Regions from separate parts of the Pseudoalteromonas sp. N1230-9 genome, predicted to be linked through region 1. Evidence: riboswitches for the same ligand, from Rfam matches in the RefSeq annotation. Region 1 holds a riboswitch; the other holds the start of a gene.

Region 1 (3,740 bases):
ACTGAGATAGAGAAAAAAGGAGGCGGCGTCGTTAACGTTGTGAACGGTGCCAAACGTGTAGCAACTCCGGCAACGTTTGGGGTATTAACGACGATTGCTGTATTTGCGCCATTTACTTTATCAAGTGGCCCAGAGAGTGCATTTTTCTACGGTATCGCGGTCGTTGTTATTTTATGTCTGGTATTTAGTTTAATAGAATCAAAGCTTATTTTACCTGCGCACATTGCACATACTCACTTTCCACCTATCAATCCTGAGAGTTGGCGAGCTCGTTTTAACAAGCGCTTCTTTAATTTTGTGAATGGTCCGTATAAACGCTTTATTGAGCGTTGTGTTGAATGGCGTTGGTTAGTGTTATTCTCATTTATTGGCCTTTTGATTTTGACATTCGCTTTAATTTCGTCAAATCAAGTACGTGTTGTACCAACACCAAAAGTACCGCATGACTTTCCGCAAATTAATCTGGAAATGAATGAAAATGCGTCTGATATACAGACCATTGAAGCAATTCGTGAAATTGAAGCCATGGTTAAAAAGGTTGATCAAGAGACAGAACGCGAGTTTGGTCACACATTATTACGTGATATTTTGGTCTTTAATCAAGGGCGTACTGAAGCACAAATTTTAGCACCATTGGTAGATGAGGACTTGCGTCCATATAATGCTTTTGAGCTATCGCGACGTTGGCGTGAGCAGATGCCAAACATTGCCGGTGTTAAATCATTGCAAATCTACGACGATGTAAATGGCGGCGGCAATGATGGCGAGTTTGGATACCTGCTTTATGGGCCCGATGTTGATACTTTAAATGATGCGGGTCGTCGCTTTATTCAGTTGCTGCAACAGCAAAAAGGCTTATTTGATATTAGCTCGACAATTGACCCTGCTAGTAAAGAAGTCCAACTTAGCTTAAAACCTGTTGCTTATGATTTAGGTTTAGACCTTGCTACAATTGCCAATCAAGTTGGTGCAAGTTTCTACGGCGGAGAAGCACAGCGTGTAATTCGCCGTGGTGAAGAAGTTCGTGTAATGGTGCGTTATCCTAAATTAACGCGCGAAGCATTTGCTTCTTTAAAACATGCGGTAGTGACGACACCTGCTGGCAAAGAAGTACTGCTTGGTGATGTAGTTGAACTAACTGAAAAGCCAGGGATTAGTTATATTCGCCGTGAAGGTGGCTATCGCACTGTGTATATCTACGGCAGCATTGACGAAGAAACCATAGAACCAGGTGAAGTGGTCAAGCAGGTCGACGATGTACTACTGCCACAGCTCAAAGAAGAATTTCCATCAGTGAAAACTGAATTAGGCGGTGCCATTGAAGAGCAGCAAGCACAGGCGAATGAGCAATTAATGTTTTTCGCTGCGGGGATGTTCTTAGTGTATATCTTACTTGCGGTGCCACTAAAAAGTTATTCACAACCATTGATCGTTATGTCGGTGATTCCGTTTAGCTTGACCGGTGCTATTTGGGGGCATTATTGGTTTGATTTAGATATTAGCTTAATGTCAGGCTTTGGCTTAATTGCTGCTGCTGGGGTGGTGATCAATGACTCTTTAGTTATGACTGACTTTGTGAACCAAGCTCGACGAGAGGGAATGTCAACTCGCCAAGCTGTTATTGAAGCAGGTTGTGCACGCTTTAGAGCAATAACCTTAACGTCAATTACAACCTTTGCTGGCGTACTTCCTATTATGTTTGAAACAAGCTTGCAGGCAAGGTTTGTTATTCCTATGGCAGTGGCCCTTGGTTTTGCAGTGATGTTTGCAACTCTAATTACATTGGTACTTGTTCCTTGTCTGTATATCGTGATGAGTGATGTAGGCCATGTGTTCTTACGCTTTTTCCGTTCAGTGAAAGAGCTCATACCAAATCGACGTGCGGTAAGAGATTAATAACTAAGCCAACCTTCGGGTTGGCTTTTTTATAGCTTATTTGTGACTAGTAATTGCTTGTTATGCATATCTTTCGGTTACATTCTTTTGTTTGATTTGTTTTCAACTGAGGATTATACTCGTTTCAGTTTTTGGCAAACTAACCGAAAGGTTAGGACGCAAAGTTTCCGGTCTAAGGTTTTGATTACAAAACTATGATAGCGGGGCCGCTGAAAAGCGCACATTCTTCGTGCTTTGGATCTATTGCCTCAAACTAAAATTGTATTTATTTTGTACGGCTGTTATTGGATAGTACCTACTAGCTGTTCTTAGGGTGTTACTTTGTTTATGCATATGTCACTGGCTTCTGGAAAGTGGTTGCCGATAGGTTGCTTAAATCATCATACTCAGCTTTTTGTTGGGGATAAGGTGGTCGTGACTTTTTATGATGCACAAGGTGAGTTAGCTGATTTGTCATTTCAGTACCCTATCACTAGCTCTGATGAGGGTGAGCCTCATAATTGGCCTCGTTCAATTGCTGAGCATATAAATGTGCATATGCCCATGATTCGAGCAGGAAAAATAACAGAGCAGGGTCTCATCGTTGCATATCGGCTCAATCAGATTTATGCCTTAGAAAGCACGGGTATAACCCATGTAAAAGTGGCGTTTAACTGTATTGCGAAGTGCGAAAAGAAAATAAAGGATAAAAATCAAGAGTATGATTATGTTTATCCGCAAGCATGCAATGCTTACAGCTCAGGTGTAAAAGTACTACAACCAAAGACTGGCCATATTTATATGTGTAAACCTTGGCCGTATACAGAGTTTTGTCGTGTGAAAGAATCACACAACCCACTCTATGAACCTGGTGTGGGTAAAAGTTGGCCCATGGCATGGCAGCAAGTATCACATTGATAGTTTCCCCCTAAATGCTATTTAGCATTGTTTGGCCCACTCAATTTGAGTGGGCTTTTTTATTTCTGTGTTAGACTCGGGTCATTCGTTTTTAATCGTGGTTTTTCCTGTGTCGCAAAACTCTTATTCTTTGTCTTTATTAACGCCTACTCCTGTAGCTAAAAAACAACCTCATCAACTAACAGCTCATCAATTAACTCGTACTGATAACTACTACTGGATGCGTGATGATGAGCGCGAGAATGTAGACGTGTTGGCACATTTACATGCAGAAAATGAATATTGTGAAAAACAGCTTGCCAGTATTAAACCGCTACGAGAAGTATTATTTAACGAACTAAAAGAGCGGATAGTTAAGGATGATAATACCTTTCCTGTAAAGGATGGCCTGTTCTGGTATCACTCAGAAGTTCGTGGTGATGATGAATATGCGCGCCATTATCGAAGTAGTTCAATCGAAGCCCACGACAAGCAGTTATTGTTAGATGTAAACCAATTAGCCAGTGATTACGAATTTTATGAACTAGGTGAAGTCGCAATTAGTCCTGATGAGCAATTACTTGCTTATTCTGAAGATACCGAAGGCCGCCGTATTTACACCGCGCGTTTTAAAAATATTGCCAGTGGCGAAGTGTTTAGCGATGTACTTGAAAACACGGAAGGGCAAATTGTTTGGGCTAATGACAGTAAAACAGTCTTTTATGTCAAAAAAGACCTACAAACTTTATTGGGTTTTCAGGTGTATCGCCATGTGTTAGGTACCCCACAAGCAGATGATGTTTTAGTGTATGAAGAACAGGATAAAAGCTTTTTTCTGGGGCTTGGTAAGAGTCGAGATGAAAGCTTAATTATTATTGATTTAGCTACGACTGAAACGAACGATACTTGGGTACTTGACGCTAACAATCCCGAGGGAGAATTCAGCGCGTTAATGCCGCGTGAAGAAG
Region 2 (3,740 bases), 1.1 Mb from region 1:
TATCGGGGTATTTCAGCATGACTTAAGCATGGCTGAAGCATTTCAACGTTTCGCTCTTTTAACAATTGGTGACGGCTTAGTTGCGCAAGTCCCTTCATTACTGCTGGCTGTTGCTGCAGCAATTATTGTTACCAGAATGAACGATGAAGGTGACATGAGTGAAGCGGTGGGAAGCCAGTTACTTGCCTCACCAAGAGTTATTCTAACCGCCGCCTTAGTCATGTTGGTGTTAGGTATTGTGCCAGGTATGCCAAGCCTTGCGTTTATTGGCTTTGCATTGCCTCTTTTGTATGTTGCTTGGCGACTTTACAAAAAGACACCACAAGGGCAGTTAGAAGAAGCGCAAAGCATTACAGATACAATTGCCCAAGAACAAGCAGCTCTGAGCTGGCAAGATATTCCGCATGTCGATACTTTAAGCGTTGAGCTTGGTTTTCGTTTAGTTTATTTGGCCGATAAGGAAAAAGGCGAGGAACTAGCAAAAACAATACGTGGTATGCGTAAGAGCTTATCTGAACAACTTGGTTTCTTGTTACCTGAAATCAGAGTTAAAGATAATCTAAATCTTAATCCTCAAGAATATAAAATCAAACTAGCGGGAGTGGCCGTTGCGTCTGCTCAACTGAATGCCAAGCAGCTACTAGCTTTAAACACCGGCGATACTTACGGCCAGTTAGATGGTGAACTAACGACAGATCCGGCTTATGGCTTGGAAGCGGTGTGGGTTGATGAGCAAAATAAAGCCAAGGCACTGAATATGGGTTATTCAGTTGTCGACTTAGCCACTGTGATCGCAACGCATATGGGCAAAGTGATAAAAGAGCATTTAGATGAGCTGTTCAGTTATGAGGATATTCAAAACTTACACGAAAGATTAAAGGCTGTATCACCTAGTTTGGCTGATGCGCTTGAAAAGTCTTTACCAATTAACCTGCAACTAAAAGTGATGAGAATGCTACTTAAGGAGCATGTTGCGATTGGTGATATCGTGACTATTGCAGGCACTTTAGTTGACAGTATTGAAGTCACAAAAGACCCGATTCTACTTGCTGCCGATGTACGCTGTGCACTAAAACGTGTGTTAGTAAAACAAGTGATGGGCAGTCGTGACGAATTAGCTGCTTATAGCTTAGATGAAAAACTAGAGCAAACGATGCAGAGTTCGTTAGAGCAAGCAATGCAAGCAGGGAAGGTAGCATTGGATAGTTTTGCTGTAGACCCTAATTTACTTGGCCAGTTTCAACGAGCCATGCCTGTGATTGCTGATGAAATGAAATCTCAAGGTGTTAACCCTGTGTTGATTGTTATTCCGCAGCTAAGACCGTTACTGGCGCGCTATGCGCGTTCATTTACGAAGGGAGGTTTATCTGTACTTTCTTATAACGAAGTGCCTGATAACATTAAAGTTAGTATTATCGGTTCCCTAGGATAGTATGAGGTGTATGAATTTAATATGAATAAATACCCATAATGTTGCTTTTTGGTTTTTTTTATCTATAATCATTAAGAATTAGGTACTTGTTAACTGTTTTATAATAACAGTTACTTAGTTGGAAACACTAAGACAATTAAATGGCAAACTACGCCGAAAGGGTAGGACGCAAAGCTTCCAGTCTAAAACCGCAAGGTCATGATAGTGGGGTTACATTAACTTAGCGGCACGTCTATTCGCCTCTTCAGGCAATTTGTTCCGCTTATTATACACGTTAAAGCTCTTAATTGGGCTGTTTATGATAATTGGAATACGAATGAATAACTCACATCAGCTTGTTAAGGCAACTTTTTTAATTGTTGTAGGCATTATAACTGCTTATGCACTGCCTGTGAAAGCTGAACGCGTAATTACCCAAAATTATGAGCAGGCAACATGGTATGTCAGTGGCGATGCTTTTTATTGCCAGCTTAGCCAGAAACTAGATAGTTATGCACAATTATCGATTATCAGCGAGCCTTCAGAGCCACAGCATCTGGATTTTAAGTGGCTGTTAACTGAGCGTGATATCACGGATGTACAGGTATTTGCTCGTACAGCAGATTGGCAAGATAAACGAGCGATTGCCCCTTCTATACAATTCTTTTCAGCCAATATTGAACAGCAACAGGTTACGTTTAACAAAGGTGTTGCACCTATTTTAAGCGCCATTAAGCAGGGCTACTGGTTAGATACAATCGTCGGGTTTGGTGATGAGCAGCTCAGACTGACTTTTCCTACAACTCATAGCGATAACGCGATTGATCAATATCAGCAATGCCGTGAAAAATTAGCACCTTTGTCTTGGCGACAAGCGAGAGATTATGAAATTAATTTTGACTCAGGAGAGCGTGTTGTTAAACGTGCCGCAGACCTGAGTTATTTAGAGAAACTAGTTCGTTATATTCAACTCGATCCTAAAGTTAAGAAAGTCATGATTGATGGACATACAGACAATGTAGGTTCTCCGCTTGCCAATCGTTTGTTATCGAAAGAAAGAGCAGATGATGTGGCATCCCGACTTATCGAGTATGGGATCGATGCAAAGTTAATTGAAATCAGGGCTCACGGAGGACGCTATCCCGTGGCAAGCAATTCAGATTCGAACGGTCAGTCGTCAAATAGACGCGTCTTAATTCGTCTATTTCGTCAAAAAAGCTAAGGTGTGAGAAGGAATATGGATCAGAAACATCTACTATGGCTTGCGCCAGAACAACCATCACGTGAAATTGAATTGGCGATCAATGATGAGCAGTATCAACTTCTGTACACAGATTCGATCCCCGATGCTATTGGTTATTGTTTGAGTTATCAGCCTGAACTGGTATTAATTGATGCTCAACAAGCACAAATGAACTTGGTTGACTTGGTAAAACTAGTTAAAAGAACTCATCAAGGTGGACAAATTATCACGCTTGTGGAATCGAACCAAGGTGAGCTTGCTTCACAGTCACTTAATAATGGTGCTGTCGACTTTTTACTTAAACCGTTTTTTGCTGATCAACTAAAACTAACCATCCGCAACGCTGATTCTATGAAGCATGGTGTGAGTGACTTAATTGCTGTGTCACTGAAATCACAGCAAGTGCTGAGACTTGCCAATCGTGCAGCACAAACATCTGCAAGCGTACTGATTATGGGTGAGTCGGGCACAGGTAAAGAAAAGTTAGCTAACTTCATTCATCAATCTTCTCCACGTGCAGATAAGCCATTTATTGCGGTTAACTGCGCAGCTATTCCAGAAAATATGCTGGAGTCTATGTTATTTGGTTATAACAAAGGTGCATTTACCGGTGCGGTAGCACAGCAAGCGGGTAAGTTTGAGCTTGCAAATGGTGGCACTATTTTACTGGATGAGATAACCGAACTGCCTTTAGAGCTGCAAGCCAAATTACTTCGTGTCCTACAGGAGCGAGAGGTTGAGCGATTAGGCAGTCATCAACGCATTAAACTCGACATTCGTGTGATTGCAGCATGCAATAAGCCGCTGCGTGAGCAAGTAGAGAAAGGCCTTTTTCGTGAAGACTTATTTTACCGCTTAGATGTATTGCCGTTAATGTGGCCAGCATTACGTGACCGAAGTGACGATATTTTACCATTAGCAAAGTATTTTATTGCTAAATACGGAGATGAGAAGTTTCACTTTAGTCAACAGGCAGAGCAGTTAATGTATAGCTATCACTGGCCAGGTAATGTTCGTGAGCTGGAAAATGTAGTGCAAAGGGCATTAGTGATGGCTCGCGGTGTTGAAATCCAAGCGGCAGATCTA

Evidence for each region. A riboswitch is a leader RNA that binds a small molecule or an ion and turns the genes downstream of it on or off. The one in region 1 is predicted to bind cyclic di-GMP.
Region 2: linked by a shared signal. The riboswitch ahead of LY624_RS04535 (MotY family protein) and the one ahead of LY624_RS16750 (chitin-binding protein) in region 1 are both predicted to bind cyclic di-GMP.

What each region holds. Positions count from the first base shown of each region.
Region 1 covers NZ_CP090419.1:3,564,826-3,568,565, reverse strand. Annotated here, with positions in the region: gene LY624_RS16755 (efflux RND transporter permease subunit) at 1-1,896, shown strand, start outside; cyclic di-GMP riboswitch class I at 2,020-2,110, shown strand; gene LY624_RS16750 (chitin-binding protein) at 2,224-2,793, shown strand; gene LY624_RS16745 (S9 family peptidase) at 2,903-3,740, shown strand, end outside.
Region 2 covers NZ_CP090419.1:955,210-958,949, forward strand. Annotated here, with positions in the region: gene flhA (flagellar biosynthesis protein FlhA) at 1-1,432, shown strand, start outside; cyclic di-GMP riboswitch class I at 1,565-1,650, shown strand; gene LY624_RS04535 (MotY family protein) at 1,749-2,633, shown strand; gene LY624_RS04540 (sigma-54 dependent transcriptional regulator) at 2,649-3,740, shown strand, end outside.